DNA from 4 places in the Streptomyces sp. NPDC005070 genome. Region 2 is predicted to be linked to each of the others. Evidence: riboswitches for the same ligand, from Rfam matches in the RefSeq annotation. Region 2 holds a riboswitch; each other region holds the start of a gene.
What was found. Region 2 has a riboswitch for S-adenosylmethionine ahead of ACWEBX_RS34550 (ABC transporter substrate-binding protein). Riboswitches for the same ligand answer to the same signal wherever they lie in the genome.
Positions count from the first base shown of each region.

Region 1: it holds a riboswitch for S-adenosylmethionine, as region 2 does, so the genes downstream of both, thrC (threonine synthase) here and ACWEBX_RS34550 (ABC transporter substrate-binding protein) in region 2, are expected to answer to the same signal.
Region 3: it holds a riboswitch for S-adenosylmethionine, as region 2 does, so the genes downstream of both, ACWEBX_RS11060 (putative leader peptide) here and ACWEBX_RS34550 (ABC transporter substrate-binding protein) in region 2, are expected to answer to the same signal.
Region 4: it holds a riboswitch for S-adenosylmethionine, as region 2 does, so the genes downstream of both, ACWEBX_RS13760 (aminotransferase class V-fold PLP-dependent enzyme) here and ACWEBX_RS34550 (ABC transporter substrate-binding protein) in region 2, are expected to answer to the same signal.

Region 1 covers NZ_JBSFZS010000259.1:346-5,290, reverse strand. The annotation lists gene ACWEBX_RS37110 (alpha,alpha-trehalose-phosphate synthase (UDP-forming)) at 76-1,536, opposite strand; gene ACWEBX_RS37105 (glucosyl-3-phosphoglycerate synthase) at 1,615-2,559, opposite strand; SAM riboswitch class I at 2,765-2,921, shown strand; gene thrC (threonine synthase) at 2,939-4,237, shown strand; gene ACWEBX_RS37095 (MoaD/ThiS family protein) at 4,234-4,509, shown strand.
Region 2 covers NZ_JBSFZS010000184.1:66-8,501, forward strand. The annotation lists gene ACWEBX_RS34540 (nucleoside deaminase) at 30-596, opposite strand; gene ACWEBX_RS34545 (LLM class flavin-dependent oxidoreductase) at 629-1,465, opposite strand; SAM riboswitch class IV at 1,658-1,767, shown strand; gene ACWEBX_RS34550 (ABC transporter substrate-binding protein) at 1,990-3,624, shown strand; gene ACWEBX_RS34555 (ABC transporter permease) at 3,621-4,700, shown strand; gene ACWEBX_RS34560 (ABC transporter permease) at 4,704-5,663, shown strand; gene ACWEBX_RS34565 (dipeptide ABC transporter ATP-binding protein) at 5,656-7,380, shown strand; gene ACWEBX_RS34570 (DUF6059 family protein) at 7,377-7,640, shown strand; gene pcaDC (bifunctional 3-oxoadipate enol-lactonase/4-carboxymuconolactone decarboxylase PcaDC) at 7,746-8,436, shown strand, end outside.
Region 3 covers NZ_JBSFZS010000023.1:71,207-79,642, forward strand. The annotation lists gene ACWEBX_RS11035 (GNAT family N-acetyltransferase) at 1-539, opposite strand, end outside; gene ACWEBX_RS11040 (ABC transporter substrate-binding protein) at 631-1,656, opposite strand; gene ACWEBX_RS11045 (amino acid ABC transporter ATP-binding protein) at 1,807-2,571, opposite strand; gene ACWEBX_RS11050 (amino acid ABC transporter permease) at 2,670-3,674, opposite strand; gene ACWEBX_RS11055 (hypothetical protein) at 4,024-4,158, opposite strand; SAM riboswitch class IV at 4,316-4,460, shown strand; gene ACWEBX_RS11060 (putative leader peptide) at 4,440-4,562, shown strand; gene ACWEBX_RS11065 (cell envelope biogenesis protein OmpA) at 4,674-5,465, shown strand; gene ACWEBX_RS11070 (hypothetical protein) at 5,613-5,885, opposite strand; gene ACWEBX_RS11075 (acyltransferase family protein) at 6,258-7,514, shown strand; gene ACWEBX_RS11080 (expansin EXLX1 family cellulose-binding protein) at 7,547-8,436, shown strand, end outside.
Region 4 covers NZ_JBSFZS010000032.1:59,565-68,000, forward strand. The annotation lists gene ctaE (aa3-type cytochrome oxidase subunit III) at 1-587, shown strand, start outside; gene qcrC (cytochrome bc1 complex diheme cytochrome c subunit) at 652-1,461, shown strand; gene qcrA (cytochrome bc1 complex Rieske iron-sulfur subunit) at 1,458-2,534, shown strand; gene qcrB (cytochrome bc1 complex cytochrome b subunit) at 2,531-4,171, shown strand; gene trpD (anthranilate phosphoribosyltransferase) at 4,347-5,411, shown strand; SAM riboswitch class IV at 5,497-5,613, shown strand; gene ACWEBX_RS13760 (aminotransferase class V-fold PLP-dependent enzyme) at 5,801-7,162, shown strand; gene ACWEBX_RS13765 (Lrp/AsnC family transcriptional regulator) at 7,202-7,483, opposite strand; gene ACWEBX_RS13770 (rhomboid family intramembrane serine protease) at 7,525-8,280, opposite strand; gene ACWEBX_RS13775 (hypothetical protein) at 8,433-8,436, shown strand, end outside.

The sequences.
Region 1 (4,945 bases), on a different contig from region 2:
CGGCGACGGGCTGATGCACCGGCACGGCCCCGACCCACCCACCGGACCGGACCCGCGACCGCCGCCCGTTCCTCCTCAGCTCTCCAGCTCGTGGAGCTGGTCCAGGAACCACTGGGCCGGGGGCAGGGCGGTGGCCGCGGCGGCCAGGCGTTTGGTGCGCTCCGCCCGTTCGCCCGGCTGCATGCCGAGTGCCTCGTGCAGCGCCCGCGCCGTCCCGGTCACGTCGTACGGGTTCACGGAGATCGCGTCCTCGCCCAGTTCCTCGTACGCCCCGGCCTCCCGGGACAGCACCAGCGCGCAGCCCTCGTCGGAGACGACCGGGATCTCCTTGGCGACGAGGTTCATGCCGTCCCTGATGGGGTTGACGAGGGCGACGTCGGCGAGCCGGTAGGCGGCGAGCGAGCGCGCGAAGTCGTCCTTCACGTGCAGCACCACCGGGGTCCAGCCGGGCGTTCCGTACCGCTCGTTGATCTCGTCGGCGAGCCGCTGCACCTCGGCCGTGTAGTCCCGGTACACCGCGAGGTCCTGCCGTGACGGATAGGCGAACGCCACGTGGACGACCCGCTCGCGCCACTCGGGACGGTCGTCGAGGAGCTGCCGGTACGCCAGCAGTCCCCGCACGATGTTCTTGGACAGCTCGGTCCGGTCGACGCGCACGATCGTCCTGCGGTCCGCGCCGATCTCCTCGCGCAGCGCCGCCATCCGTTCCCCGACGTCCGCGCGGTGTGAGCGCTCGCGCAGGAACTCGGCGTCCGCGCCGAGGCCGTGCACGCCGACGCGGGTCTCGCGCACCGGCGGCAGGGCGCCCTCCAGGTGCTCGATCGTCCGGGGGGCGCCGCCCGAGGTCCCGGTGGCGCGGTAGCGGCCGGGTTCGGTCCCCTCCGCGCAGCGCATGAAGGCGGTGGCCCACCGCCAGGTCAGGAAGGCCACCCGGTCCGCGCCGAGCATGCCCGCCATCAGCTCCGCGCGGATGTCGTCGGGGAGCATCCGGAAGTAGTCCTCGGGCGCCCACGGAGTGTGGGAGAAGTGACCGATGCGCAGGTCGGGGCGCAGCTCGCGGAGCATCCCGGGCACCAGGCACAGGTGGTAGTCCTGGACCAGCACGGCCGCGCCGTCGGCCGCCTCCTCGGCCAGTGCCTCGGCGAAGGCGCGGTTGTAGGTCCGGTACGACTCCCACCGGCGCCGGAACTCCGCGTCGAAGACCGGCTCCAGCGGGGTCTGGTAGAGCAGGTGGTGCACGAACCACAGCACGGAGTTGGCGATGCCGTTGTACGCGTCGGCGTGCGTGGCGGCGTCGATGGCCAGCATGCGTACGCCGTCCTCGTGGACTCCGCGCCGGACGGCCTCCCGGTCGCCGTCGCCGAGGGCGGAGCAGATCCAGAGGGCACCCGCGTCCGGCCCGATCGCCGAGAGTCCCGAGACGAGACCGCCGCCGCCGCGTCTGGCGTGCAGCGAGTCGTCCTCCCGTACCTCGTAGGTGACCGGGCCGCGGTTGGAGGCGACCAGAATCCTGTGGGCACCGTGCGTTGAAGCCATGCCTCGAAACCTAGCCCCGTCTCGAAACGCTCAAACGCGCCCTTCGGCCGTATGCGATCGGCGGCCGTCGGCGCCGGACTACGCGGCTTTGCGCGTCTGGTACTCGGAGATTTCGCTCATCGGCGGCCTTTCCTCCGTGTCCACGGAGTACGTGCGCGGCCGGAAACCGTCGCGGTCCCGCTCGAACTGGGTGAGGGCGGGGCGGATCAGGTGCCCGCGCGCCAGCCGGAGCTGCGCGGTGCGGTAGATCGCGGCGGCCATGCGGCCGAGCGCCTGGCCGTCCTGGTGGCGGTGCTTGCGCACCCCGACGTCGACCTGGGCGAGGGCGTCCAGTCCCACCAGGTGCAGGGAGTCGACGAGCATGCCCAGTTCGACGCCGTAGCCGACCGGGAAGGGGAGCTGTTCGAGCAGCGAGCGGCGGGCCGCGTACTCGCCGCCGAGCGGCTGGACGAAGCCCGCGAGCTGCGGCCAGTGCATGTTCAGGAGCGGGCGGGCCATCAGCTCGGTGACCCGGCCGCCCTGCCCGCCGCCGCCGGCCAGCGGGCGGTCGTACATGGCCTTGACCAGGTCGACGCCGGGTTCGGTGAGCAGCGGGCCCACGATCCCGGAGACGAAGTCGGACGAGAACTCCTTGAGGTCCGCGTCGATGAAGCAGACGATGTCCCCGCTCGTCACGAGCAGCGACCGCCACAGCACCTCGCCCTTGCCGGGCACGGCCGGGATCCGCGGGAGGATGTCGTCGCGGTGCACGACACGCGCGCCAGCGGCGGCGGCGACCGCGGCGGTGCGGTCGGTCGAGCCGGAGTCGACGACGACGATCTCGTCGACGAGGGGCACCTGCTGCATCAGGTCGTGGCGGATGATCGCGACGATCTCTCCGACCGTCTCCTCCTCGTTGAGCGCGGGCAGCACGACACTCACCGTCGACCCGGTGACGCGCTTGGCTGCCATGATCCTGTGGAGCGGGCGGTCGGTCGCGGACCAGGAGCGTGTGCTCAGCCAGCTTTCGACTTCTCTCAGCACCGTCTGCGGCTCCTCACTGTCTGATCACACGCTCTCATCGGCGTGCCCGCTGCGGCCAGCGGCAGATCGATTGCCGTCGTCTCGCGGTTCGGACGACTATCTCAACTGTCCTGGCCTTCGGTTACAGTCTTGAACAACGCGCATGACCATCGCATGTCCTGGATCGTCGGCGCGTATCGTGTTCAACAGTTCAACAATCAAATACCGCTCATCCAGAGGGGCAGAGGGATACGGCCCGATGAAGCCCCGGCAACCCTCCAGCCGGTCTCGTACCGATCGATGTCGATCGCGTCGCGAGGCTCCCGGCTAGGGAAGGTGCCAAATCCGTCTCACGGCGAAGTGCGCCGTGAGGAAGATGAGGAGAAAGGGCCTCGCCTCCATGGCTGCGCAGACAGTTGCAAGCACCACGAACTCCGCCGACGCGGTGGACCTCGGACCGGCCGCGGCGCTTTCCTGCCGCGAGTGCGGACACCGCGTCCCGCTCGGCCCGGTCTTCGCCTGCGAGGAGTGTTTCGGCCCGCTGGAGATCGCCTACGACTTCTCGGCCTACGACACCGAGGAACTCCGCAAGCGCATCGAAGCGGGACCCGCGAACATCTGGCGTTACGCGCCGCTGCTGCCCGTCCCCGCGGACGTGGCGGACAAGCCGAACATCAACCCCGGCTGGACCAAGCTCGTCCAGGCCGACAACCTCGCCCGCGAGCTCGGCGTCGACGCCGGAAAGCTCTTCGTCAAGGACGACTCCGGCAACCCGACGCACTCCTTCAAGGACCGCGTCGTCGCCCAGGCCATCGAAGCGGCCCGCGCCTTCGGATTCACCACCCTCTCCTGCTCCTCCACCGGCAACCTCGCCGGAGCGGTGGGCGCCGCGGCGGCCCGCGCAGGCTTCCGCTCCTGTGTGTTCATCCCGCACGACCTGGAGCAGGGCAAGGTCGTCATGGCCGCGGTCTACGGCGGCGAGCTCGTCGGCATCGAGGGCAACTACGACGACGTGAACCGTTTCTGCTCCGAGCTGATCGGCGACCCGGCCGGCGAGGGCTGGGGCTTCGTCAACGTCAACCTGCGGCCCTACTACGCCGAGGGCTCCAAGACCCTGGCGTACGAGATCTGCGAGCAGCTCGGCTGGAGGCTCCCCGACCAGCTCGTCGTGCCGATCGCCTCCGGCTCCCAACTCACGAAGATCGACAAGGGACTCCAGGAGCTGATCAAGCTCGGGCTCGTCGAGGACAAGCCGTACAAGATCTTCGGCGCCCAGGCCGAGGGCTGCTCCCCGGTGTCCGTCGCCTACAAGGCCGGCCACGACGTCGTACGGCCGCAGAAGCCGGACACGATCGCCAAGTCGCTCGCGATCGGCAACCCGGCGGACGGTCCGTACGTGCTCGACATCGCCCGGCGCACCGGCGGCGCGGTGGAGGACGTGAACGACGAGCAGATCGTCGACGCGATCAAGCTGCTCGCGCGCACCGAGGGCATCTTCGCGGAGACGGCGGGCGGTGTGACCGTCGGTGTCACCCGCAAGCTCATCGAGAACGGTCTCCTGGACCCGGCCCTCACGACGGTCGTGCTGAACACCGGCGACGGCCTCAAGACCCTGGACGCCGTGGCCTCCGACACCGGGCTGACCGCGACCATCCGCCCGAACCTCGACTCCTTCCGAGAGGCTGGCCTCGCATCATGAGCGTCAACGTCCGCATCCCCACCATCCTGCGCACCTACACCGGTGGCGCCGCCGAGGTGACGGCCGAGGGCGCGACCCTCGCCGAGGTCATCGGCGACCTGGAGAAGAACCACACGGGCATCGCCGCGCGCGTCCTGGACGACCAGGGCAAGCTGCGCCGCTTCGTCAACGTGTACGTCAACGACGACGACGTGCGCTTCGAGCAGGGCCTGGAGACGGCGACTCCGGACGGCGTGGGCGTCTCGATCATTCCGGCTGTCGCCGGAGGCTGATCGTTACCCTCGGTAATGCCGAACACATTGCGTTCACATAATTGCCCCCTCCGTAAGACAAGCGGAGGGGGCAATTCTGTAGGGTTGAACGCGCTAGAGTTGGGGAAGTCGCTCCAATTTTGATGTTGGTTTCATGCCGGACGCATATGAGTGACCGTTCGGCGGGCGACAAGAAGTAGCCAAAATGGCTCACCTTTTTGGGCATTTTATGGCATTTACGGGGCCCGACTTGCCCTGAATCCTTGCGCATTCTCCGCATATCATTGATCGGCCATGCCCAGAATTCTCGTCCGATTGACCTGTTGCAGAGGGCAGTTGGACAGATACATTCAGCCGCGGTCGACGCGTTCCGGCGCACACCCCCAACCGTTGGGGGGTGAGGTCTGACCCGGATCCGCGAAGTGTGGATCTGTGCAAGGGCCAGTAATAGGGGAGT
Region 2 (8,436 bases):
CGGTCGATCCGATTCGCTTGTCGGTGCTGTCAGCCGGCCGCGTCGAGGCCGGTCCGGAAGCGCAGGTGCAACTCCTTCACCTGCTCGGCCAGTTCGGGGACCGGGCCGGCGGTCTCCAGGCCGGGTACGACGTCCCGGATGGACAACGGGCTGAGGGGCGAGGTGATGGGCACGCCCCACTCGGCCTTCCAGTCCCGGGCCTGCTGGGACGAGCTCGCGTACACGATGCGGCCCAGTCCGACCCAGCCGTGCGCGGCCGCGCACATCGGGCAGTGCTCTCCCGAGGTGTACACGGTCGCCGCGGCCCGTTCCTCGGGGCTCAGATTGGCCGCGGCCCAGCGGGCGAGTTCGAACTCCGGGTGCCGGGTCGGGTCCCCGGTGGTGGACTCGCGGTTGCGGTCCTCGGCCAGGACCTTGCCGTCCGCGTCGGCCAGCAGCGAGCCGAACGGCCAGTCACCGGCGTCGACGGCCTCGGCCGCCAGGTCCAGGCAGCGGCGGAGATGAGCGAGGTCGGCTTCGCCGACGACGGAGGACGGGCCGGTGTCGTCGGCGTGGGGGCTGTCGCCGTGGTGGGTTTCGTGGGCGTTGGGGGCCACTGTGGCTCCGTCTCTGTGGGCGTGGGTGGGGGCTATGCCAGGTGCGCGGCCACGGTGGCCAGCGCCTGCCACGCCACCTCGGGCCTGAGGGTCTCGTCCGGGTCGCCGTTGTAGGGGTCGAGGACCACCGTGCCGGCACCGGCGAGGCGCAACTGCTCGATGTCGTCGAGGATCTGCTCGATGGTGCCTTCGCCGGCTCGGCGGTCTGGATGGTCGACCGGCTTCCGGGTGAGCCGGAGAACGATGCGCGGCGCCAGACCGGGTACGGGCCGGCCGAGTTCGTCGGCGATGTCCTTCAGGCGGTCCACCGCGTCACGGAACCACGGCATGGTGAACCGGAGCGGATGCCACGGCAGGCCGAGGCGGGCCGCCCGGCGCAGTCCCGCGTCGCTGTTGCCGCCGATCCAGACAGGAATCTGCCCGCTCCGGTAGTCGGCCTCGTCGGCCCACGCGGTTCGCAGGGTCTCCAGCAACTCGTCGGTCAGCGCGCCACGCCGCTCGAAGGGAACGCCGAGCGCGTCGAATTCCTCCCGGGCCCAGCCGACACCGACACCGAGGATCAGCCGGCCGCCGGAGAGCTGATGCAGGTTGGCCGCCATTCTCGCGACCAGCAGAGGATGCCGGTAGGGCGCGATGAGAACCGTGGTGCCCAGCTTTACCCGGGTCGTTAAACCGGCCAGCCAGGAGAGCGTCGTAAAAGGATCGTAGAACGGGGCGGGATACTGTTTCGCGACATCCGATGTGATGGCCACGTGGTCGGAGACCATCAATAGGTCGAAGCCGAGGCCTTCCACCGTCCTGGCCCAACGGGAAAGGGTTTCCGGGTCGGTGCCGGGTCCGAAATTGGGGACATTGACGCCTATCTGCATGGTCCGACCCTAGCAACCGCGCACCAATGGTGGGCAGTTGGTTCTCGCGCTTTTCCGGCCGCAGCTTACGCTTCACTCCGAAGGTCCGGTCCCGTGCAATACGATTGCAATCTGATGACTCATCAGATTGCAATCACATTGCTTGTCGCGCGCCCTTGACGCCGGGAGAACCGGGAACCTACGGTGAGCGCGAGCTACGAGTTCCGGTGATCAAGCCCTGGCTGGCCGGACGGCAACCCTCGACGCAGTGGGGTGCCCCAGGTGAAGGCTCGGCGGATCTTCCTGTTCTGCAAGTGCGTTCCCACCGGTCCGAGGGCCGACGACATTCCCGGGAGGACGGCGTGCCAACGGGCCTTGTGCTGTGCTCCCGGCGCCACGTGGATCTCCTGCTGGTCTGCAGCTGTCTCTGTCACGGCTGACCCGCACCCACTCCTCACCCTCCTTCACACGACAGCGCGCGCTCGGCATGCCCCGCCTGCCGAAGCCCCTTCGTGCACCCCACCATGCGGAAGCAGAGACCAGCCATGGCACAGCACAACACCACCAGACCCTTCCGGTCGCTCGGCGCGATGTCCCTCGGTACGGCGCTCCTGGTGGCCCTGACCGGCTGCACGAGCAGCAAGACCTCCACCGGCTCCACGGAAGCGGGGATCACCGTCGGCACGACGGACCAGGTGACCGCCCTCGACCCGGCGGGCTCCTGGGACGCGGGCTCCGGCACCATCGCGAGCGAGGTCTTCGCGACCCTGCTCAGCGTGAGGAACGGCGCCACGGAGGTCTCCCCGGACCTGGCCACCGGGATCGAGCCGACCGGACCCAAGGAGTACACGGTCACGCTGAAGAAGGGCCTGAAGTTCGCCAACGGCCACGAACTGACGTCCTCCGACGTCAAGTTCAGCTTCGACCGCACCTTGAAGATCGCCGACGAGAACGGTCCCTCGTCCCTCCTGTACGACCTCGACTCCGTCGCCGCCCCGGCGCCGACCACCATCGTCTTCACCCTCAAGTCGGCCGACGACAGCCTGTTCCCGCAGGTGCTGTCCACCGCCGCCGGCTACGTCGTCGACGAACAGGTCTTCCCCGCGGACAAGATCCTCGACGACAAGTCGATCGTCGCGGGCAAGCCGTGGAACGGTCCGTACGGCGTGCGCAGTTACGACAAGAACTCGCTGGTGTCCTTCACCGCCAACAGCGCCTACGGCGGCGGTCTGGGCGCCGCGAAGACCAAGAACGTCCAGTTGAAGTACTACACCGACGCGAGCAACCTCAAGCTCGACGTCCAGCAGGGCACCGTCGACGCCGTCTACCGCACGCTCACCACCGCCGACCTCGACGACCTGTCCAAGAAGAAGGACATCAAGGTCCACACCGGCTCGGGCAACGGCATCCGCTACATCGTCTTCGACTTCCGGACCCAGCCGTACGGCACCAGGACCAAGAAGCCCGACAAGGCCAAGGCGCTGGCCGTACGGCAGGCCGTCGCCGACTCCGTGGACCGGGCCCAACTCGCCCGGCAGGTCTACAAGAACAGCTACCAGCCGTTGTACAGCTCCGTGCCCGACGGCCTCACCGGCGCCACCGCCTCCTTCAAGTCGCTCTACGGCGACAAGAAGGGCGGCCCCGACAAGGCTGCCGCCGCCGCGCGCCTCAAGGCGGCGAAGGTGACCACCCCGGTCACCCTCAGCCTCCAGTACAACAGCGACCACTACGGCTCCTCCTCGGCCGACGAGTACGCGCTGGTCAAGACCCAGCTCGAGGCCACCGGACTGTTCAAGGTGAACCTCCAGTCCACCGAGTGGACCCAGTACGGCAAGGACCGCGTCAAGCACCTGTACCCGCTCTACCAACTGGGCTGGTACGCCGACTACCTGGACGCCGACAACTACCTCTCGCCCTTCTACTCGGCCAACAGCTGGGTCGCCAACGACTACTCCGACCCCGCCGTCCGTGAGCTGATCAAGAAGGAGGAGACGGAGACCGACACCGGCCGGCGCGCCGAACTGCTCGAAGAGGCGCAGGACAAGGCCGCCGCCTCGGTGCCCCTGCTTCCCCTGCTCCAGGGGTCCACCGCGATCGTCACCCGTACCGACGTCAGCGGTGTGCCCGACGAGCTGAGCAGCGCATACCAGTTCCGCTGGGCCGGGCTCGCGAAGAAGTGAGCGCCCCGACCCAGGACATCCCCGGCGCCGCCGCTCCGGCCGGCGGCGCCGCGGGATACGGACTCACCCGCTACCTGGTGGTCCGCTTCCTCCTCATCATCCCCACCGTGCTCGTCCTCGTCAGCCTGGTCTTCTTCCTGATGCGCGCCACCGGAGACCCGATCAGCGCCGCCTTCGGCGACCGGCTCACCCCGGACCAGCTCCAGGCCAAGCTGCACCAGGCGGGCTACGACCGGCCGTTGCTCACCCAGTACCTCGACTACCTCAGGTCCCTGGCCACCGGCGACTTCGGCCACACCGTCACCGACAACCAGCCGGTGACCCACGTCCTGGGCACCTACGGCGCCGCCACCGCCGAACTCGCCTTCAACGCACTCGTCGTGGCCCTCGTGGTCGGCGTCCCCCTGGGCCTGGTGGCGGCCACGCACCGGGATCGCGCGCCCGACGCGGCGCTGCGCCTGTTCGCCGTCCTCACCTACGCCACCCCCGTGTTCTTCGTGGGACTGCTGCTGAAGCTCGTCCTCGCGATCCGGCTCGGCTGGCTCCCCGCGTCCGGCCGGGCGAGCACCGACGTCCAGCTCTTCCTCCAGGACCAGTCCAGCACGACGGGGCTCTACCTCGTCGACGCCCTGCGCAGCGGCGACGGAGCGGCTGTCGTCGATGTCCTGAAGCACGCGGTCCTGCCCGCCCTCGCGCTGGGTCTGCTCGTCGCCGGCATCATCCTGCGACTGGTCCGCACCAACCTGATCGGCACCCTCTCCGCCGACTACGTGGAGGCCGCCAGGTCCCGGGGCGTGGCACCCCTCCGCCTGGTCACCCGCCACGCGGCCCGGCCCGCCCTGATCCCCGTCGTCACCGTCCTCGGACTCCAGGTCGCCGGACTGCTCGGCGGAGCGGTGCTCACCGAGACCACCTTCGAGTGGAAGGGACTCGGCTACGAACTCGCCCACTATCTGACGGTGCGTGACTTCCCGGCCGTGCAGGGCATCGTGGCCCTGTTCGCCGTCGTCGTGGCGGTGACGAACTTCCTCGTCGACATCCTCGCGGCCCTCATCGATCCCCGAGTGAGGTACTGAGCCGTGGCACAGCTTCTCCTCCGCCGGCGGACACCTTTGCCGGAGCGCCTGCGCACCGGCGGCGCGGTGCAGCGCGCCATGCTGCTCACGGGCGTGGTCCTCACGGCGCTCTTCGTCCTCGCGGCGCTCCTCGGCCCGCTGCTCGCCCCGCGCGGCTATGCCCAACTCCAGGACGGTTCCGGTCTGTTCGGATCGCAGCAGCACCCGAGCGGAGCCCATCCGCTGGGCACCACCATCGCGGGGTACGACGTCCTGTCCCGCACGGTGTGGGGAGCCAGGACCGCGCTGGAGATCATTCTCGCGGCACTGCTGCTGTCGGTGGTGCCGGGCACGGTCCTGGGCCTGGTCTCCGGATACCTCGGCGGCAGGCTGGACCGGTCGCTGGTCGGGCTGGCCGACGCGCTCTACGCGTTCCCGCCGCTGCTGCTCGCCATCGTCATGTCGATCGTGATCAGCGGCGGCAGGTCGAGCCTGGCCGGTGGTCTCGGCGCGGCCGCCTGCTCGGTGGCCGTGGCCTTCGTCCCGCAGTACTTCCGTGTCGTACGGGCCGAGGTGATCCGGGTGAAGGCGGAGCCCTTCGTGGACGCGGCCCGGGTGATCGGCACCGGAACCCGGCGGATCATGTTCCGGCACGTGCTGCGCAACTCGGTCCGCACCCTCCCGCTGATCTTCACCATCAACGCTTCCGAGGCCATCCTCACCCTCGCCGGGCTCGGCTTCCTCGGCTTCGGCATCGAGCCCAACTCGGCGGCCGAGTGGGGATACGACCTCAACCGCTCGGTCGCCGACGTCACTTCGGGGCTCTGGTGGACCGCGGTCCCGCCCGGCCTGGCCATCGTGCTCACCGTGCTCGGCACCACCCTCCTCGGCGAGAGCCTCACCGATCTGGCCGACCCCCGGCTCCGGCGGCGGGCCGCGGCGCCCACACCCACGACGACGGACGGAGGCACGGACGATGACTGACCTGCTGCGCATCGAGAACCTGCGGGTCACGTTCGCCACCGACGCCGGACCGGCCCCCGCCGTGAAGGGAGTGAACCTGGCCGTCGCTCCGGGAGAGACGCTGGCCCTGGTCGGCGAGAGCGGCAGCGGCAAGACCGTGACCGCCAGGTCGGTCCTCGGCCTGCTGCCCGCCACCGCGACGACCCGCGGCCGGGTGCTGCTCGGCGACGGCACCGCCGACCCGGCCGAGGACGTACTCACCGCGCCCCCGGCCCGTCTGCGCGAACTGCGCGGCACCCACGCCGCGATGGTGTTCCAGGAGCCGTCCACGGCCCTGAACCCGGTCTTCACCATCGGCTGGCAGCTCACCGAGGGACTGCGGGCCCACGGACACGGCGGCAGTAGGGCCGAACGCCGTGCCATGGCCGTCGACTGGCTCGACCAGGTCGGCATCCCGGACCCGGCCACTCGCGTGGACCACTACCCGCACCAACTGTCCGGCGGTCAGAAGCAACGGGCCGTCATCGCCATGGCCCTCGCCCTCGGCACCAGGCTCATCGTGGCCGACGAGCCCACCACCGCGCTGGACGTCACCGTCCAGGCGGAGATCCTGGAGCTCCTGCACCGGTGCCGCACCGACTTCGGTACCGCGGTGCTCCTCATCACCCACAACATGGGCGTGGTCGCCGACCTGGCGGACCGCGTGGTGGTGATGCGTGAGGGCGAGGTGGTGGAACAGGCGCCGGTCCGCGCGCTGTTTGCGACGCCCGGCCACGCGTACACCCGGGAACTACTGGCCGCCGTCCCGGTCTTCGGCCGGCAAGGAGGCCGCGCGCCGGCCTCCGCCGCGCGGACCGGGCCGCCGGTCGTGCGGGCCGCCGGGCTGGTCGTGGAGCATCCGGGACGGCTCAGGAGGAAGGGCTTCAGGGCGGTCGACGGCGTGAGTTTCGAGATCGGATCGGGTGAAGTGCTCGGGCTGGTGGGGGAGAGCGGCAGCGGCAAGACCACCATCGGCCGGACGGTCGCCGGTCTGACGGCCGTGACCGGCGGCGAACTCGACGTGTTCGGCGAGCCCTTGACGACCCGGCGACGCGCACGCGGCCGGGCCGGCCACATCGGCTACGTGTTCCAGGACCCCGCGGCCAGCTTCAACCCGCTGCTGACCGTCGCCGACAGCGTCGCCGAACCACTGGCCGTCCACCGGCGCGAACTGACGGCCGCGGCGATCCGCGCCGAGGCCGAGGCGTTGCTGGAGTCGGTACACCTGCCGCGCGCCTACGCGGACCGCTACCCCCACGAACTCAGCGGCGGCCAGCGGCAGCGTGCCGCGCTGGCCCGTGCGCTCGCCCTGCGGCCCCGGCTGCTCATCGCGGACGAGCCCACCTCGGCCCTCGACGTGTCCGTCCAGGCGAAGGTGCTCGGCCTGTTCGCCGAACTCCAGCGGGAACTGGGCTTCGCGGCACTGTTCATCAGCCACGATCTCGCCGTCGTCGAGCAGGTCGCCGACCGTGTCGTGGTCCTGCACCGCGGCCGGGTCGCCGCGTCCGGTTCGACCGCCGACGTACTGGGCAGTCCACAGGACGACTACACCCGCGGACTCCTCGCGGCACTGCCGGTCCCCGATCCGGTCCGGCAGTCCCGGCGGCGGGATCCGGTCCCCGACGCCCGGGAGGAGCGGGATACCCTCCGTTCCCACAGTGCGGTGGACGCCCTCGACGAAGGAGCGGCAAGGACATGACCGGTAGACGCCGCGCACGCCGATGGGCCGACGTGTTCGCCCGGTGGACCTCCGGTCTGCTGGCGGTCGGCTCCATGCTGTCGGGATGCCCGCTGCCCGAGCCCTCCGTCCACCGGGATGAGCCGGACCGGACGCCGGACACGAGCCGCCGGCCACCGGCCGGCCACCCGGAGCGGCCCGCGGGGCACGTCCCGCCGACGGACGTGGAGCGGGAGCTCTGGTGTGCTTTGGGCATCGAGGTCCGACGAACATATACGTGAAGCCACGCCGGAGGACCCTTACGACGCCACCCCATAGGGGGACAGCTCGCACGGGATTCAGGCCCGATCACGTGAAAATTCGTGTGATGTGAGAGCGTGCAGGGCGTGAGTGAGACACCGACCAATACCCTGCAATACCGCCTCGACGGCCCGGAAGACGCTCCGGTCCTCATACTCGGACCCTCGCTCGGCACCACCTGGCACATGTGGGACCGGCAGATTCCCGAGCTCTCGAAGAGCTGGCGGATCTTCCGTTTCGATCTCCCGGGACACGGCGGAGCACCCGCCTATCCGGCCGGATCGGTGGCCGAACTCGCCGGACGGCTGCTGGCGACGCTCGACCGGCTGGGCATCCAGCGTTTCGGGTACGCGGGCTGCGCGTTCGGCGGGGCCATCGGGCTCGAACTGGCGCTGCGCTGCCCCGAGCGGGTGGCGTCCCTGGCGCTGATCGCCGCCTCGCCCCGTTTCGGCACGGCCGACGAGTTCCGGCAGCGTGGGGTGATCGTGAGGTCGAACGGCCTGGACCCGATCGCCCGTACCTCGCCCGAACGCTGGTTCACGAGCGGCTTCGCCGCGGCCCAGCCCGCGATCACCGAGTGGGCCGTGCAGATGGTCCGCACCACCGACCCCGGCTGCTACATCGCTGCCTGCGAGGCGCTCGCCGCCTTCGACGTGCGGGGCGAGCTGGGCATGGTGGGTGTTCCCACCCTCGTGCTGGCCGGTTCCGACGACGAGGTCACCGGGCCCGCGGAGGCCCGCACACTGGTCGCCGGGATACCGGACGCCCGGCTCGCGG
Region 3 (8,436 bases), on a different contig from region 2:
TCGGGATGGGTGTACACGGCGCTGATCTCGGTCCACCCCGGCGGGCGCAGGCGCTCACCGGCCAGAGCGATCAGTCGGCCGCCTTCCCGGAGGCCCAGGTAGGCCCCGAGCTCCACGGTACGGGGCAGGAAGGGACCGGGCCGGGTGAAGGCGATCAGGTCGAGGATCTCGGGCACGTCGGCGGGGCCGAGTCGTACCGCTTCGGGGGCGGGCTCGGAGTGCAGCGTGGTGGCGGTCAACTGGACCCCGTCGCCGCTGTGTTCGATCGTCCAGCCGTCGGGCACGGACTGGACCGCGGTGACCGGGGTGAGGGTCCCCGGACCGACCAGTTCGGCCAGGTCGTCCCACGAACGCGGGTCGGCGGGGTCCGCGAGGGCGGTGAACGGGGACACGTCCGCGGGATAGCGGGCGGCCCGGCCGACGCGCTCGGCGAGGTGGGCGTGCGGACCGGTCAACGCGGCCCACGCCGCGTTGTCGAGGACGTGCGGTGCGGTCGGACGCGGGGAAGGGGCGGGTGCGGGGTGGACGCTGGTGGCCATGGCGGTGCGGATTCTCCGTATCTGGAACGCGGCCGGACACGCCCCGGAACTCCGCCGCGGCGCGGCGGAGTCCCTTGGCGCGGGCGGTGGTTCAGGAGTTGTCGAGCGGCAGGCCGGGCGGGTTGACCTGGGAGGTCTCCACCGCCTCGTTCGAGAGGTTCCAGGCGGCCAGCCACTTGGCGTACTGGCCGTTCTTGATCAGGTGGTTGATGGCGTCGGCGACCGGCTTGGCGAGACCGCTGTCCTTCTTCGCGGTGGCCGCGATCAGCCCCTGGATCGTCGCGCCCGCGCCGGAGAACTGGCCGGCGTTGCGGGTCGGGTGGGGGGACTTGGCGTTCTGGGTGACGTGGTAGGCGACGGCCGGGTTGGGGCCGAAGGAGGCGTCGATCCTCCCGCTGTTCAGCGCCAGGGCCGTGGCGTTGTTGTCCTGGTAGTACTTGACGGTGAGCTTCTCGCCCGACTTGGCCAGCTTGTCCTTCCACTCCAGGAGGATCTTCTCCTGGTTGGTGCCGGCACCCACCGCGACGGTCTTGCCGGCGAGGTTCCGGTAGTCGCCGTCGAAGTTCCACGTGCTCTTCTTCGGCACCTCGAAGGCGAGGTTGTCCTGGCGGTACGAGGCGAACTCGTACTTCTTCTTGCGCTCCTCGGTATCGGTGACGTTGGAGAAGGCGACGTCGACCTTGCCGCTGTCGACCCCGACGAACAGGTTCTCCCAGGTCGAGTTCTTCACCACCGGCTTCAGTCCGAGGACCGCGGCGACCAGCTTGCCCAGGTCGGGTTCGCTGCCGGTGAGCGTCTTCTGGTCCTGTCCGACGAAGTTCAGCGGCGGCGACCCGGCGGGCAGTGCGCCGATGCCCACCACCAACGTGCCTCTCTCCGCGACGGACTTGGGCAGCTCGGCGCTGATGGACTTCACCTCGGAGACCTTCAATGTGGTCTCCTTCGCGGCCCCGTTGGAGAGCGCGCCCACGGTCACGGTTCCGGCCGCGTCGGTACCCGTCCGAGTGGCGGCGTCGCTGTCTCCGCCGCAGGCGGCGAGGGAGACGGCGAGAGAGGCGACGGCGGCGATGGCGGCGACGCCGCGGAGGGCTGTGCGGTTCAGGCTGAGGGTGCGCATGGCTGTCCTTGTCGAGTGTGCGATGAGAGATGTGGGGGAACGGTCCCGGCGGGCCGCCGAATCGGGGGTCCGCCCCGACGTGGGTCGGGGCGGCGGGGGCAGGGAACACCTCGTCGAGCGGTGTCCCGCTGCGCGTCGGATGCGAAGCGGTCAGAGCACCTTGCTCAGGAACTCTCTGGTGCGCGCTTCTCGCGGATGGTCCAGCACCTGCTCGGGCGGGCCCTGTTCGACGATGCGTCCGCCGTCCATGAAGACCACACGGTCGGCGATCTCTCGGGCGAAGCCGATCTCGTGCGTGACGATGACGAGGGTGGTGCCGCTGTGGGCCAGATCCTTGATGACGGCGAGGACTTCGCCGACGAGTTCGGGGTCGAGCGCGGAGGTGGGTTCGTCGAAGAGGATGACTCCGGGGCGCAGGGCGAGGGCGCGGGCGATGGCCACGCGCTGCTGCTGGCCGCCGGACAACTGCCGGGGGTAGGCGGCGGCCTTGCCGGCCAGGCCCACCCGGGCGAGCAGATCGCGTGCGAGCTCCTGTGCCGCGGCCTTGGACAGCCTGCCGGTCGCCACCGGAGCCGCGGCCACGTTGTCGAGCACGGTCAGGTGCGGGAACAGGTTGAAGTTCTGGAACACGAACCCGATCCGGCTGCGCTGGGCGAGGATGGCCCGCTCGCTCAGCTCTCTCAGCCGGTCGCCGTGCCTGCGTACGCCGATGAGCTCGCCGTTCAGGCTGACGTGACCGATCTCGGGCTTCTCCAGGTGGTTGATCACCCGGAGGAGCGTGGACTTGCCGGAGCCGGACGGACCGAGGACGACCGTCACCTCGCCAGGTCGCACGGTCAACTCCACGCCGTCCAGAACCCGTTGAGCCCCGTACCACTTGTGCACGTCGTGCACCTCGACGGCGGCGGGCTCCACCCGCAGCGCGTCGGCGATCTCGGCGGCCGGAGCCGCGTCCGCCACCTCAACGGCCGGAGCCGTCCGTGTCCTCACGGTCGTCAGATGCGTCTCGCCGCTCATATCGCCGTCTCCCTCCGGAACCGGGCCCGCACGTCGCGCAGACCGTTCCGCGCCTTCTGCAACGGAGTCGGCGGCAGGGTGCGCAGGGCGCCCCGTGAGTAGTGCCGCTCAACGTAGAACTGGATGACGGACACGACGCTGGTGAGGATCAGGTACCAGGCGGTGGCGACGAGGAGCAGCGGCACGATGTCGCCGGGGTAGGTGCTGCCCATGCTCTGCACGGAACCGAAGAGGTCCAGCAGGGACACGTAGAAGACCAGCGAGGTGCCCTTGATCAGACCGATCAACTGGTTCACGTAGTTGGGGGTGATGGAGCGCAGCGCCTGCGGGAAGACGATCTTCGCGAACTGGTAGCGCTTCGGCAGACCGAGGGCGGAAGCCGCCTCGTGCTGGCCCTGGTCGACGGAGAGGATGCCGCCACGCACCACTTCGGAGGCGTAGGCCGCCTCGTTCAGGCTCAGTCCGACGACGGCGACGGCCATGTCCGTCGCCAGGCGGGACTCGTCGAAGGTGAAGAAGGCCGGCCCGAACGGCACTCCGACGCTCAACGTCTGGTACAGCGCGCTGAAGTTGTAGAGGAAGAGCAGAACCACGATCAGCGGCACCGACCGGAACAGCCAGGTGTAGACCCAGCTCACCGCGCGCAGCACCGGGCTCCGGGAGAGTCTGGCCAGGGCCAGCAGGATGCCGCCGAGCAGCCCCAGGAGCGCACTGTAGAAGGCGACTTCGAGGGTGATGAGCAGGCCGTCGAGAATGGTCGGGCGCAGGAACCAGTACCGGAAGCGATCCCACTGGTAGAAGGGGTTGGTCACCAGTCCGTGGGCGATCTGGGCGACGAGCACGAGCACGACGGCCGTGACGATCCAGCGTCCGGGTCGCCGGAGCGGAAGGACCCGCTGGGCCGCCGGTCGTTCGGACGCGACGGGGACATCGTTGCGAGGGATCGCCTCGGCGGGCGGTGCTGATCCGAAGGACACAGCGGCGCCGGGAGGTTGGCTCATGGAGAACTCCAGCGGATTCGGACACCCCGGACCACGGGGCGGCGGCGCACCGCCGAGCGGGACGGCTCGGTACACGGCGATGCGCGGGCCCCTGCGGGACGAGGGCCGGACGGGGAAAGGGCGTTTCGCGACAGCGGTGGTCGCCGAGGGCTCGGTGGAGCCGGTCGGCGCGTGGTCGTCAAAGACCTGGCGTCACCCTCGGCTCGTGATCGCCGATGGCTCGGAGGAACCGTCGGTTCGTGATCGCGAGGGATGCGGACGAGCCCTCAGTTCGTGATCGCCGACGACGTGAACGCCGATGCCCCGGAGGAGCCGCGCGTTCGTGGTGGGCGAGGAATCGGAGAGACTGTCAGCCTTGGCTGAGGGAGCGACAGATGCCCGTACACAGGGCGCTGTTGACGCGCAGCAGGTCCACGGAGCGGTCGGCGCAGAGCACATTGCGGCCGAGGCGCCGCCATGCGGCCGTCCCGTCAGCTCCGTGCATCGCCGTCACCATTTCTTCTCCGGCCGAAAAGGCATCCTGTGGTGCGCCGCAGGTTAGGCCTGTCCGGAAAACAATGTCAATGCGGGTGACCACCAGGTGAGACCGTGCGTACGGCCTTCTTGACGGCGCAACGGGGCGCATCGAGACTGGCATGGACGGTCACGATTGTCAGCGCCACGGTACGGGTACACCCCGCTCCAGTGGTCATCGGCCCCGGCCCGCTGACAGGCAACCCTTCCACCGCGACGGGGTGCCCCGGGTGACGACCGGGTCCCGCCGGCGTGGCGGGGCAAGCGTGGTCTCGCGTCTCGCGAGCCCTGAGCCAGGACCGGTGGGAATTGCCCAAGAGCGGTTTGACGAGGCGTCTGCACATCGACCTCCTGCGCGTCTCCAGCGCTTACTGATCCGCGGCCGGTCCGTTCGATCCGGACCGGCGCGACGAGCGCAGTCAATCCGCATCCGGCCGCCGGTGCCCACAAAGCGGCGGTGGCTTCCGCCTTCCCCCAGGGAGAGTCATGCCCGAGACAGCTTCGCGCACGTCCAGCACTGCCAACTCACGCCCCTGTGACCAGTTTTCGCTCCCCTCTGCCCTTCGGCTCAAGCCGACGTCGACCCCGTCCGCGCTCCCCCACCGCGTCGACAGCCGCATCGGCGTCGGTCTCGCCGGCGGCTTCTACCCCGCTCCGCACCGCTACGAGCTGTATCTGTCGCGGAGTTGTCCGTTCTCGCTGCGTATCGCCATCACGCTCGGACTGCTCGGACTGCGGGACTCGGTCGCCACCACACTCCTGGCGGACCCCGCGCGGACACCCGACGCCTTCGCCTCACTGCGCCGCGCCTACGAGGCCACCGAGCATCACTTCGACGGGCCGCTCACGGCGCCCGCCCTGTGCGACCGGTGGAGCGGACGCATCGTCAGCAACCACCCGCCCGCCATCCTCCGCGATCTCGCCGGGCTGCTCTCCGGTCACACCACGACGTGCCCCTCCACGCTCCGTCCTCCGTCCCTGGCCGCCGACATCGAAGCCCTCCGCGATCTGCTGGACCGCGATGTCACCCCGTCCGCCGCGCCTTCGAGGCTCGCGGGGGCCTTGGACCTGTTGGACTGCCAACTCGTAGGACGCGCCTACGTGTTGGGCGACTTCCTCACGGCGGCGGACGTGGACGTGTGGACGGCGCTCATCGGTCTCGGCCGGTCCCGCGCCCTCGGCTCGCGCCCCCGGCTCCTGGACTACGTACGCCGTCTCGGTGATCACTCGGCGTTCCGGCAGGCGCACGACGTGGTGCCGCTCGGGGCGGAGGTCTGACGCTTCCGGCGGAAGCGTGTGTGCCGGGCAGGTGGGTGGTTCCTCGCGCGAACGGCATTCGCCGTTCCGCGGCCACCGGCCCGGCGTCCGGACCGGTCACTCGCCGGGACCCGACACTCGCGCGGACCGGTCACCCGCCCGGACCCGTCACTCGCGCGGAACCAGCAGGATGCTGACACCGTTCACCGTGGAGTTCCACCGCCGGCCCTGCTCCAGGACCTCGCGCCCCTGACCCAGAATCCGGTCCTGGAGCACCAGCGCCGAATCACGCAGTTCCTCCCACGGCTCGGTCGTCTCGAAGACCCGCCGGGACCGCTCCACGGAGCCGACCAGAGAGCGGCAGGCCGCTTCCACGTCGGGGACGTTCTGGCCGGCCGATCCGACGCCCTCGAGCGACCACGTCATCCACAGGTGGCCCATGCCATCACTCTGTCCCATCCCCGGAAACGACGCATTCCCGGCGCGGAGCGCTGGATGACGACGAAGAGCTCCGGCAGGCCGTGAGGCGTCGACCCGCGCGCAGGCGATCCAGGCGAAAGTAAGCAATCCTGGCAAAAGCCGACTCATCAGGGCGTGTCCCGCGCCGCGTCGCCGGGTGTCCGCACTTCCATGTGGATTCCACGGCCCCGCGAACAGAACTCCGGCGAGCCGCCGGACCGGGCCGCCCCGCTCGCCGTGCCCGCTTCAATGCCGGTCCGGCGCGGCCGACACCCACAGGACCCGGTCCAGGCAGGCGCCTCCATGAAACCCGCACCTCCCGTTCTCCGGCCGCTTCCGCGGCGGCCTTCACCGGTGTCGCGTCCACCAGCGTCCGGCGGATCCGCCGGGTCCCCGCGGCTGGGCCGGCTGGACGCCCTGCGGGGGATCGCCGCGCTGCTCGTGGCGGTCGACCATTCCTCGTACTCCTTCATGACGGAGTTCCGGAAGCAGGTGATGCCCCAGATCGACATCGGCCGGTACGGCGTCATGCTGTTCTTCCTGGTGAGCGGTTACGTCATTCCCGCCTCGCTCGAGCGGCGGGGCTGCGTGAGGAGCTTCTGGATCGGGCGGGCCCACCGCATCTACCCGCTGTGGGCCATGGTGGTGGGCTCAGCCCTGGCGCTGAACCTGGTCGGCGTCGCACATCTCGGCACTCGCTTCGAGGGGCGGAATCCCCTCACGGTCGCCGTCGCGCACACCACCCTGCTTCAGGAACTGCTGGGGACGCCGAGTGTCGTCCTCGTCCTGTGGACACTGTCGTACGAGCTGGCGTTCTACCTGCTGGTCGTCGCCCTGTTCACGGTCCGGCTCCACCGGCGCTCCGCGACCGTCTCGGTGGCCCTGGGAGCGCTGGCCGCCGTGAGCGCGACCGCGGCGTTCGTGCCACCGGCGTCCGCGCTGACCTCCGCGGTCGGCGCGGGACCGCTCGTCGCGCTCGCCTCCACGGCGCTGGTGTTCGCCGTCCTCTGCGGGAGTTCCGGGAGGTCCGGACTGCGGGTGCCGGGGGCCGTGGCGGGAGGCGTGCTCGCGCTGGTACTGGTCTCCTTCAACGGCACCGTTCCGCTCTGGGAAGGCCTGGTGATCCTGGCCGTGATGTTCCTCGGCACCGCCGTCCAGCGGGCGGAGAGCGGGGAGAGCACCTGGCCGCGCGCGGCCCGCACCGCCGCCGTGGTGGTGATCTGCGCCGTGGGGAGCGCGTACGCGTACGGCGGCACCGCTTCCTTCGTACGGCGCGGCTGGATCACGGCCTTCCTGCTGGCCGTGCTCACCTTCGGCGTGGCCCTCGCGCTGCGCCGCCGGAGGATTCCCCGCGCGCTGACCTGGCTGGGGACGGTCAGCTACTCGCTGTACCTGGTTCATCCGGTCCTGCTGGCGGTGAGCGACAGCGTGATCGGCCGGTACCGGCGCGACAGCCCCGTACTCGAAGCGGTGTTCTTCGCCGTGCTGCTGCCGTTGTGCGCGCTGACCCATCGTTTCGTCGAGGTGCCGGGTCAGGCCCGGGGCCGGAAACGGATCCGCCGCATCAGACAGGGAACGGGCGGCAACCTTTTCGCTTCCGGCGGCCACTGACGGGTACACCACCGGCTCGATCCTCCGAACGGATGCGCATGAGGGAAACGAGGCAGGCCGCGCGACGACGCGGACGCCGGCCGACGCTGAGGGCCGTGGCCCCGATCGCCCTGGTCGCGGTCGGTGCCCTGGTCTGCCTGGTCGTGGCGTTCCGGCCCGGCCACCAGCCCGCCACGGGAGACGGAGCGGGCTCGGCGGTCGCCGGCTCCCGCCGGACCACGGCTCCCGGCCGGCAGTCTTCGGCCGGATCGACGTCCCCCTCGGCGACCCGGTCGCACAGCCCCGCCGCCTCCCCGACCGCGACGGCCCGCCCCACCGCCTCGGCACGGCCATCGGCCTCGAACACCTCCCGCACAACGACGACGACCGCTTCGCTCGCGGGACGGATCCGTCCGGGGGTCGGCTACCGGGGTGTGGCGACCATGTACGACGCCGGGGGCGGCGACGGCGCCTGCTCCTACGGTCCGAGCGACGACGTCATGACCGCGGCGATGAACCACACCGACTACGAAACGTCCAAGGCGTGCGGGGCCTACGTGCAGGTGCGCGCCGCCAGCGGCGCGAGCGTCACGGTCCGGATCACCAACGAATGCCCGACGGGCTGCGCCCCCGGCCAGCTCGACCTCAGCACCCAGGCGTTCGCCCGGCTCGCGAACCCGGTGGCCGGCCGGATCCCGATCACGTGGAAACTGCTGAGCCCCGGCGACTCCGGCACGGTCGCCCTCCGCTACAAGACCGGGTCCAGCCGCTACTGGTGCGCACTCCAGGTGATCGGTCACCGGAATCCGGTGGCCCGGGTCGAACTCGGCTCCGGCGGCGCATGGCGGCCGCTTCCTCGCACCGACTACAACTACTTTCTCGCCGAGGACGGCGGCGGCTGCGGAGGCACGATCCGGATCACCGACATCTACGGTGAACGCCT
Region 4 (8,436 bases), on a different contig from region 2:
CCGGGCACGCGCACCCGTCGGTCAATCGGCCGAACCTCACCAGCGTCGGAACCATCATCTGGCTGAGTTCCGAGCTGATGTTCTTCGCGGCCCTCTTCGCGATGTACTTCACCCTGCGATCGGTGACCGGGCCGGATCACTGGAAGGAAATGGCGTCCAGCCTGAACCTTCCGTTCTCGGCGACGAACACCACGATCCTGGTGCTCTCCTCCCTGACCTGCCAGCTCGGCGTCTTCGCCGCCGAGCGCGGGGACGTGAAGAAGCTCCGGATGTGGTTCATCGTCACCTTCATCATGGGTGCGATCTTCATCGGCGGTCAGGTCTTCGAGTACACCGAACTGGTCAAGAAGGACGGGCTCTCGCTCTCCTCCGACCCCTACGGCTCGGTGTTCTACCTGACCACCGGCTTCCACGGACTGCATGTGACGGGCGGACTCATCGCCTTCCTGCTGGTCCTCGGTCGCACCTACGCGGCTCGGAGATTCACTCACGAGCAGGCGACCGCCGCCATCGTCGTGTCCTACTACTGGCACTTCGTCGATGTCGTCTGGATCGGCCTTTTCGCCACGATCTACCTGATCAAGTAATCGGGCCCACCGCCCGAAACATCCAGAAGCACCGACGCAGAAGATCCTGACACCGGGGTAATCCGTGAAAAAGCTCTCCGCACGACGACGCCATCCGCTGGCGGCGGTCGTCGTCCTACTCCTCGCGCTGGCGGCCACCGGGGGGCTGTACGCCGCGTTCGCACCCGCGGGCAAGGCACAGGCCGACGAAACCGCCCAGTCCCTCGGTATCACCGAGGGCCAGAAGCTGTACTCCGTGGGCTGCGCAAGCTGCCACGGAGCCGGCGGTCAGGGCAGTTCCGACGGTCCGAGCCTGGTGGGTGTGGGCGCCGCGGCGGTCGACTTCCAGGTCGGCACCGGCCGTATGCCGGCCCAGCAGCCGGGCGCTCAGATCCCGAAGAAGAAGGTCATCTACACGCAGGCCGAGATCGACCAGCTCGCGGCCTACATCGCCTCGCTCGGCGCCGGCCCCGCGATCCCGACCAAGAACCAGGTCAGCCCCGAGGGCGCGGACATCGCCAAGGGCGGTGAACTCTTCCGTACCAACTGCGCTCAGTGCCACAACTTCACCGGCAAGGGCGGCGCGCTGACGCACGGCAAGTTCGCGCCGAGCCTGGAGGGTGTCGACCCGAAGCACATCTACGAGGCCATGCAGACGGGCCCGCAGAACATGCCGTCCTTCCCCGACACCACGCTGACGGGGAAGAACAAGCAGGACATCATCGCGTACCTCGACGCGGTCAACGGTGACGACACCGAGAGCCCGGGCGGTCTTGAGCTGGGCGGCCTCGGGCCGGTCAGCGAGGGCCTGTTCGGCTGGGTCTTCGGTCTCGGAACCCTGGTCGCCGTCGCCGTCTGGGTCGCCGCTCGGACCGCAAAGGCCAAGAAGTCATGAGTAGCCAAGACATTCCAGAAGAGAACGTGCCCGCTGTGCGGGCCTCCGACGACCACGCCGGTCACGGTCATGGTGCGGTAGCCGTCGCGGACGAGCAGAACCCGTTCGCGGACCCGGGGCTGCCGCCCCACGAGCACCGCATCCAGGACATCGACGAGCGGGCCGCCCGGCGGTCCGAGCGTCTGGTCGCCCTGCTGTTCGTGCTGTCGATGGTGGCCACCGTCGGCTTCATCGCCGCGTACGTGGCGATCCCGAACGACAAGTCGATCTTCGTGTTCCCGCTCGGGCACATCGGCGCGCTGAACTTCGCGCTGGGCATGTGTCTCGGTGTGGCGCTGTTCTCGATCGGCGCGGGCGCGGTCCACTGGGCCCGCACCCTGATGTCCGACATGGAGATCGCCGACGAGCGTCACCCGATCGAGGCGGAGCCCGCGGTCAAGGCCAAGGTCCTGGCCGACTTCAAGGACGGCGCCAGGGAGTCCGCGCTCGGCCGCCGCAAGCTGATCCGCAACACGATGTTCGGCGCGCTGGCCCTGTTCCCGCTCTCCGGTGTCATGCTGCTGCGCGACCTCGGCCCGCTGCCCGGCACGAAGCTGCGCCACACGCTGTGGTCCAAGGGCAAGCTCCTCGTCAACATGAACACGAACGAGCCGCTGCGTCCCTCGGACCTGGCCGTCGGTTCGCTCACCTTCGCCAAGCCCGAGGGCCTGGAGGAGCACGACGAGGACTTCCAGAAGCAGATCGCCAAGGCGGCCCTGATGATCATCCGGCTCCAGCCGGAGGACATCAAGGACAAGCAGGAACTCGAGTGGTCCTACCAGGGCATCGTGGCGTACTCGAAGATCTGCACCCACGTCGGCTGTCCGATCTCCCTGTACGAGCAGCAGACGCACCACGCGCTGTGCCCGTGCCACCAGTCCACCTTCGACCTCTCCGACGGTGCCCGGGTCATCTTCGGCCCGGCGGGTCACGCCCTGCCGCAGCTGCAGATCGGCGTGAACGCTGAGGGCTACCTCGAAGCGCTCAGCGACTTCAAGGAGCCCGTCGGTCCTGCATTCTGGGAGCGCGGATGAGCACTACCACCACCTCCGACTCGCGCCCCTCGCGCGAGAAGGCACCCGCCGGTGAGCGGGTCGCCGACTGGGCCGACGGCCGTCTCGGGATCTACTCCCTGGCCAAGTCCAACATGCGCAAGATCTTCCCCGACCACTGGTCGTTCATGTTGGGTGAGGTCTGCCTCTACAGCTTCATCATCATCATCCTCACGGGTGTGTACCTGACCCTGTTCTTCCACCCGTCGATGAACGAGGTGGCGTACCACGGCAGCTACGTCCCGCTGCAGGGCCAGTTGATGTCCGAGGCGTTCAACTCGACCATGCACATCTCCTTCGATGTGCGCGGTGGTCTGCTGATCCGTCAGATCCACCACTGGGCCGCGCTGATCTTCCTCGCCGGCATGTTCGTGCACATGATGCGCGTGTTCTTCACGGGTGCGTTCCGCAAGCCGCGTGAGGTCAACTGGGTCTTCGGATTCCTGCTGTTCGTCCTCGGCATGTTCACCGGCTTCACCGGTTACTCGCTCCCGGACGACCTGCTCTCCGGCACCGGTGTCCGCTTCATGGAAGGCGCGGTCCTGTCCGTGCCGATCGTGGGCACGTACCTGTCGTTCTTCCTGTTCGGCGGCGAGTTCCCGGGCGGCGACTTCGTGGCCCGCTTCTACTCGGTGCACGTGCTGCTGCTGCCGGGCATCATGCTCGGCCTGGTCGTCGGCCACCTGATCCTGGTCTTCTACCACAAGCACACGCAGTTCGCGGGCCCCGGCAAGACGAACAACAACGTCGTCGGCATGCCGCTGCTGCCGGTCTACATGGCCAAGGCCGGAGGCTTCTTCTTCCTGGTCTTCGGTGTCATCGCGGCCATCTCGGCGATCGCCTCGATCAACCCGATCTGGACGATGGGTCCGTACCGTCCGGACATGGTGTCCACGGGCGCCCAGCCCGACTGGTACATGGGCTTCTCCGAAGGCCTGATCCGTGTCATGCCGGGCTGGGAGATCAACCTCTGGGGTCACACGCTCGTCCTGGGTGTGTTCATCCCGCTGGTGATCTTCCCGCTGGTCCTGGTCGCGATCGCGGTCTACCCGTTCATCGAGTCCTGGGTCACCGGCGACAAGCGCGAGCACCACATCCTGGACCGCCCGCGCAACGTCCCGACCCGGACCGCGTTCGGTGCCGCCTGGATCAGCTGGTACTTCGTCCTGCTCGTCGGCGGCGGCAACGACATCTGGGCCACGCACTTCCACCTGGCGATCAACTCGATCACCTGGTTCGTGCGCATCGCCTTCTTCGTCGTGCCGGTGCTCACCTTCATCGCCACCAAGCGGGTCTGCCTCGGCCTCCAGCGCCGGGACCGGGACAAGGTGCTGCACGGCCGCGAGTCGGGCATCATCAAGCGGCTGCCGCACGGTGAGTTCATCGAGGTGCACGAGCCGCTCAGCCAGGACGCGCTGCACACGCTCACCGCGCACGAGCAGTACAAGCCGGCCGAGATCGGCCCGACGGTCGACGAGAACGGTGTCGAGCGCAAGGTCTCGGGCACGCAGAAGCTGCGCGCCAAGATGAGCGAGGGCTTCTACGGGGACGAAGGCCAGATCCCCAAGCCCACCGTCGAGGAGTACAAGGAGATCGCGAGCGGCCACGGCCACCACTGATCCCTGATCCCCGGCTGTTCGCCACGGCAGGAGCCCCGTCCACGCAATGGACGGGGCTCTTCGCCGTCTCCGGGCTGGATAGGGTGGACTCACCCGGTGGTGCGGGGCGATCCACCCCGCGTCACCCATGACCGTGTCACCCGCGACCGCGTGACCCACGAACCCAGGAGCGACCATGAGCGCTGTGAACCCCGCTGGAGGCGACACCGCGGCGGGCCGTTCCTGGCCCGCGGTACTGAACGGACTGCTCGAAGGCCGCGACCAGAGCGCGGACGACACCGCCTGGGCCATGGACCGCATCATGCGCGGCGAGGCGACCGACGCGCAGATCGCCGGGTTCGTGGTGGCCCTGCGGGCCAAGGGCGAGACCGTCCAGGAGATCGCCGGACTCGTCCGCGCGATGTACGAGCACGCCAACGTGATCGAGGTGCCCGGACACACCGTCGACATCGTCGGAACGGGCGGCGACGGCGCGAAGACCGTCAACATCTCCACGATGTCCTCGATCGTGGTGGCCGGCACCGGCGCCAAGGTCGTCAAGCACGGCAACCGGGCGGCGTCCTCCGCGTCCGGGGCGTCGGACGTCCTGGAGAAGCTCGGCGTCAATCTCCAACTGCCGGTGAGCCGGGTCGCCGCGGTGGCCGAGGAGGCCGGGATCACCTTCTGCTTCGCGGTCAAGTTCCACCCGGCGCTGCGTCATGTGGCGGCGGCCCGCGGCCAGTTGGGCATCCGGACCACCTTCAACGTGCTCGGACCGCTGACCAACCCGGCGCGGGTGAAGGCCCAGGCGGTCGGCGTCGCCGATCCCAGGATGGCGCCGATCGTGGCGGGCGTGTTCGCCGAGCGCGGCAACTCCTCGCTCGTCTTCCGCGGCGACGACGGCCTCGACGAGCTGACCACCACCGCGGGCTCCCACGTCTGGGTGGTCCGCGACGGCAAGGTCACCGAGGAGCGCTTCGACCCCCGCGACGTCGGGCTCGACATCGTCCCCGTGGAGGCCCTGCGCGGCGCCGACGCCTCGTACAACGCGGAGGTCGCCCGGCGCCTCCTGGACGGCGAGAAGGGGCCCGTACGGGACGCGGTCCTGCTGAACTCGGCGGCCGCCCTGGTGGCCCTGTCGCCGACCGGCGCGCCGCTCGCCGAGCAACTCCGCGCCGGAATGGAGAAGGCCGCCGAGGCCATCGACTCCGGCGCCGCCAAGCGCACCCTGGAGCGCTGGGTGGCCGCCAGCAACGCCTGATCCACCCGGGATCCCACGCGAGACGCGGTCCGGATCGTGGACCGCGTCTTGCGTGGGGAAGATCCTCTGGCAAGATGCTGTACCAGGTCATGAGTGACAGCCATCAGGCCCCGGCCGGCTGTCCGGCAACCCTCCGTCCGTGGCGGGGTGCCCCGGGTGAAGACCAGGTCGTAGGCAGCGAGGCCTACGGCAAGCGCGGACCCCTCCCGCTCTCCGGGCGGACAACCAGGGGTCCTGGTCGTTCGAGGGAGCCTTCTGTGAGCAAGCGAATGCGTTAGGGCGCCGAGCCCCGCCTCCGCACACGCCTTTCACCCTTCTCCCGCGCTGAGCGCCGTCCTCCGGCGGCCGGCTCGCGCGGTGATTCCGCCTGCCTCTCACAGGAGCTCGCCATGTCTGCTTCCACCGTTGCCACCGACCGGACCGTTTGTGCCCCTCTGTCCGTTCTCGGCCGGGATGTCACCGTCCCGCTCGTCACCGGCGGCGAGGTGACCTACGCGGCGCTCGACTACGCCGCCAGCGCGCCCGCCCTCCAGCGGGTGTGGGACGACGTGGCCGCGTACGCGCCGTACTACGGCAGCGTCCACCGGGGCGCCGGCTACCTCTCGCAGCTCTCCACCGACCTCTTCGAGAACGCCCGCAGGACCGTCGCGGAGTTCCTCGACTGCCGCGCCGCCGACCAGGTGGTCTTCACCCGCTCCACCACCGACTCGCTCAACCTGCTCGCCGCGGCGCTCCCGGCCGGCTGCCAGGTCTTCGTCTTCGAGACCGAGCACCACGCCTCGCTGCTGCCCTGGCGTGACGCCCGGGTGACCTACCTGAACGCCCCGCGCACCCCCGCCGAGGCCGTCGAGACCCTGGAGTGCGCCCTCGCCGCCCGCGACCCTTACGGGCCGGCCCTGGTCTGCGTCACCGGCGCATCGAACGTCACCGGGGAGCTGTGGCCGGTGCGGGAGCTGGCCGCCGCCGCGCACGCCCACGGCGCCCGCATCGTCCTCGACGCGGCGCAGCTCGCCCCGCACCACCCGGTGTCGGTCCAGGACCTCGACGTCGACTGGGTCGCGTTCTCCGGGCACAAGCTGTACGCGCCCTTCGGCTCCGGCGTCCTCGCGGGCCGCTCCGACTGGCTGCGCGAGGCCGACCCCTACCTCGCGGGCGGCGGGGCCAGCCGCAAGGTCACCCGGCGCGCGGACGGCGGCGTGGACGTGGAGTGGCACGACAGCGCCGCCCGCCACGAGGCCGGCTCGCCGAACGTCATCGGCGCCTACTCGATCGCGTCGGCCTGCAAGGCGCTCACCGACGAGGGCTTCGACAACCTGCTCGCCCGCGAGCGGCACCTGATCCGCACCGTCCGCGAGGGCCTCGCCGAGGTCCCCGAGGTCCGCGTCCTCTCCCTCTTCGGTGACGACGCCCCGCGGGTCGGCGTCATCTCCTTCGTCGTCGAGGGCTGGAACAGCTCGCACTTCGCGGCCGCGCTCTCCGCCGAGTACGGCATCGGAGTGCGCGACGGCCTCTTCTGCGCCCACCCGCTCGTCCGCACACTCCTCGGCAGCGACCCGGAGACCGCGGGTGAGTGCGGAGCCCCCGAGGCCGCCCCCGGCGAGAAGTCCCTCAACGCCATCCGCGTCAGCTTCGGGGCCGGCACCCCCGACGAGCACGTCGAGCGGTTCGTCCGCGCGGTGCGCGAGCTCGTCAGGGACGGCGCGCGCTGGCAGTACCGCACCGAGGACGGCCGCTGCGTCCCGGCGGTCTGACGCCCACGGCAGCTCCGCCCGGAGGCGGCGCCGCGTCGGTCAGGAGTCGAGACCGATCGCGAACGCCGCCTCCAGGTCGTGCTGGGAGTACGTACGGAACGCCACGTGCGTGTCCGTCGCCTCGACGCCCGGGATCTTGCTGATCTTGCCGGGGATCACGTCCGCCAGGTCGTCGTGGGCCTGGACCCGGACCATGGCGATCAGGTCGTAGGTGCCGGTGACGGAGAAGACCTCGCTGACGCTCTCCAGCGACGCGATCGACTCGGCGATCTCGGGGATGCGGTCCACGCTGGTCTTGATGAGGACGATCGCGGTGATCACGGCTGGTTCTCTCCCTAGGGGCCGCTGCTGGGGATCTCACCCTACTCGCGGTCCACGGGACCCGGCCGCTCCACCGGGGGCCCCGGCAGGACCCTCCGGACGGGCACGACGGCCGGGCGGCGCCGGAAGCGGGCCCACGCGTAGACGAAACCCAGGGAGAAGCCCACGAGGTGGGCCAGATAGGCGACCCCGGGACCCGAGCTGCTGCGGCCCGCCGCCAGCCACTGCAGGGAGAACCAGAACGGCAGCACCACCCAGGCCGGGAACCTCAGCGGCAGGAAGAACAGGAACGGGAAGAGACTGGTCACCCGGGCCTTGGGAAAAAGGTAGAGGAACGCGCCGAGTACCGCGGAGATCGCCCCGGAGGCCCCGACCAGGGACTGCTGCGAGGTCGCGTTGGCGGCGGCGTACCCGAGCAGGGCCAGATACCCGCAGCCCAGGTAGAAGAGGGCGAACTCCAGATGGCCCATGCGTTCCTCGGTCATGAGCCCGAAGACGTAGAAGAAGAGCATGTTGCCCAGGAGATGGAGCCAGCTTCCGTGGATGAACAGGGCGGTCGCCGGTGTGAGCGCCTCGCCCGGCGCCCCGTCGAACAGGGCGGCCGGCACGACGCCCCAGCGGCGGAAATACGCCCGCTGCGCGACCAGCAGCTCGTCCCCGGTGCCGTACGCGGGATCGAGCCCCGAGGCGGGACCGATCACGAAGATCAGACAGCACAGGACGATCAGTCCGTACGTCACCGGCGCGGACCGGCCCCGCAGCGCCCCGCCGACCGTCGCACTCCAATTGCCGATCATGGTGCAGAGCATGACGTAACCACGCCGATGCGCACAGACCGCCTCGCCGCCGTGGACAGCCGAGCGTCGAGTACCCGCCAGGCCGTAGGGTTACGAGCCAAAGCGCCGGGAAAACCGCGCCGGACGGACACTAGAAGGAAAGCGGCTGCCCTATGA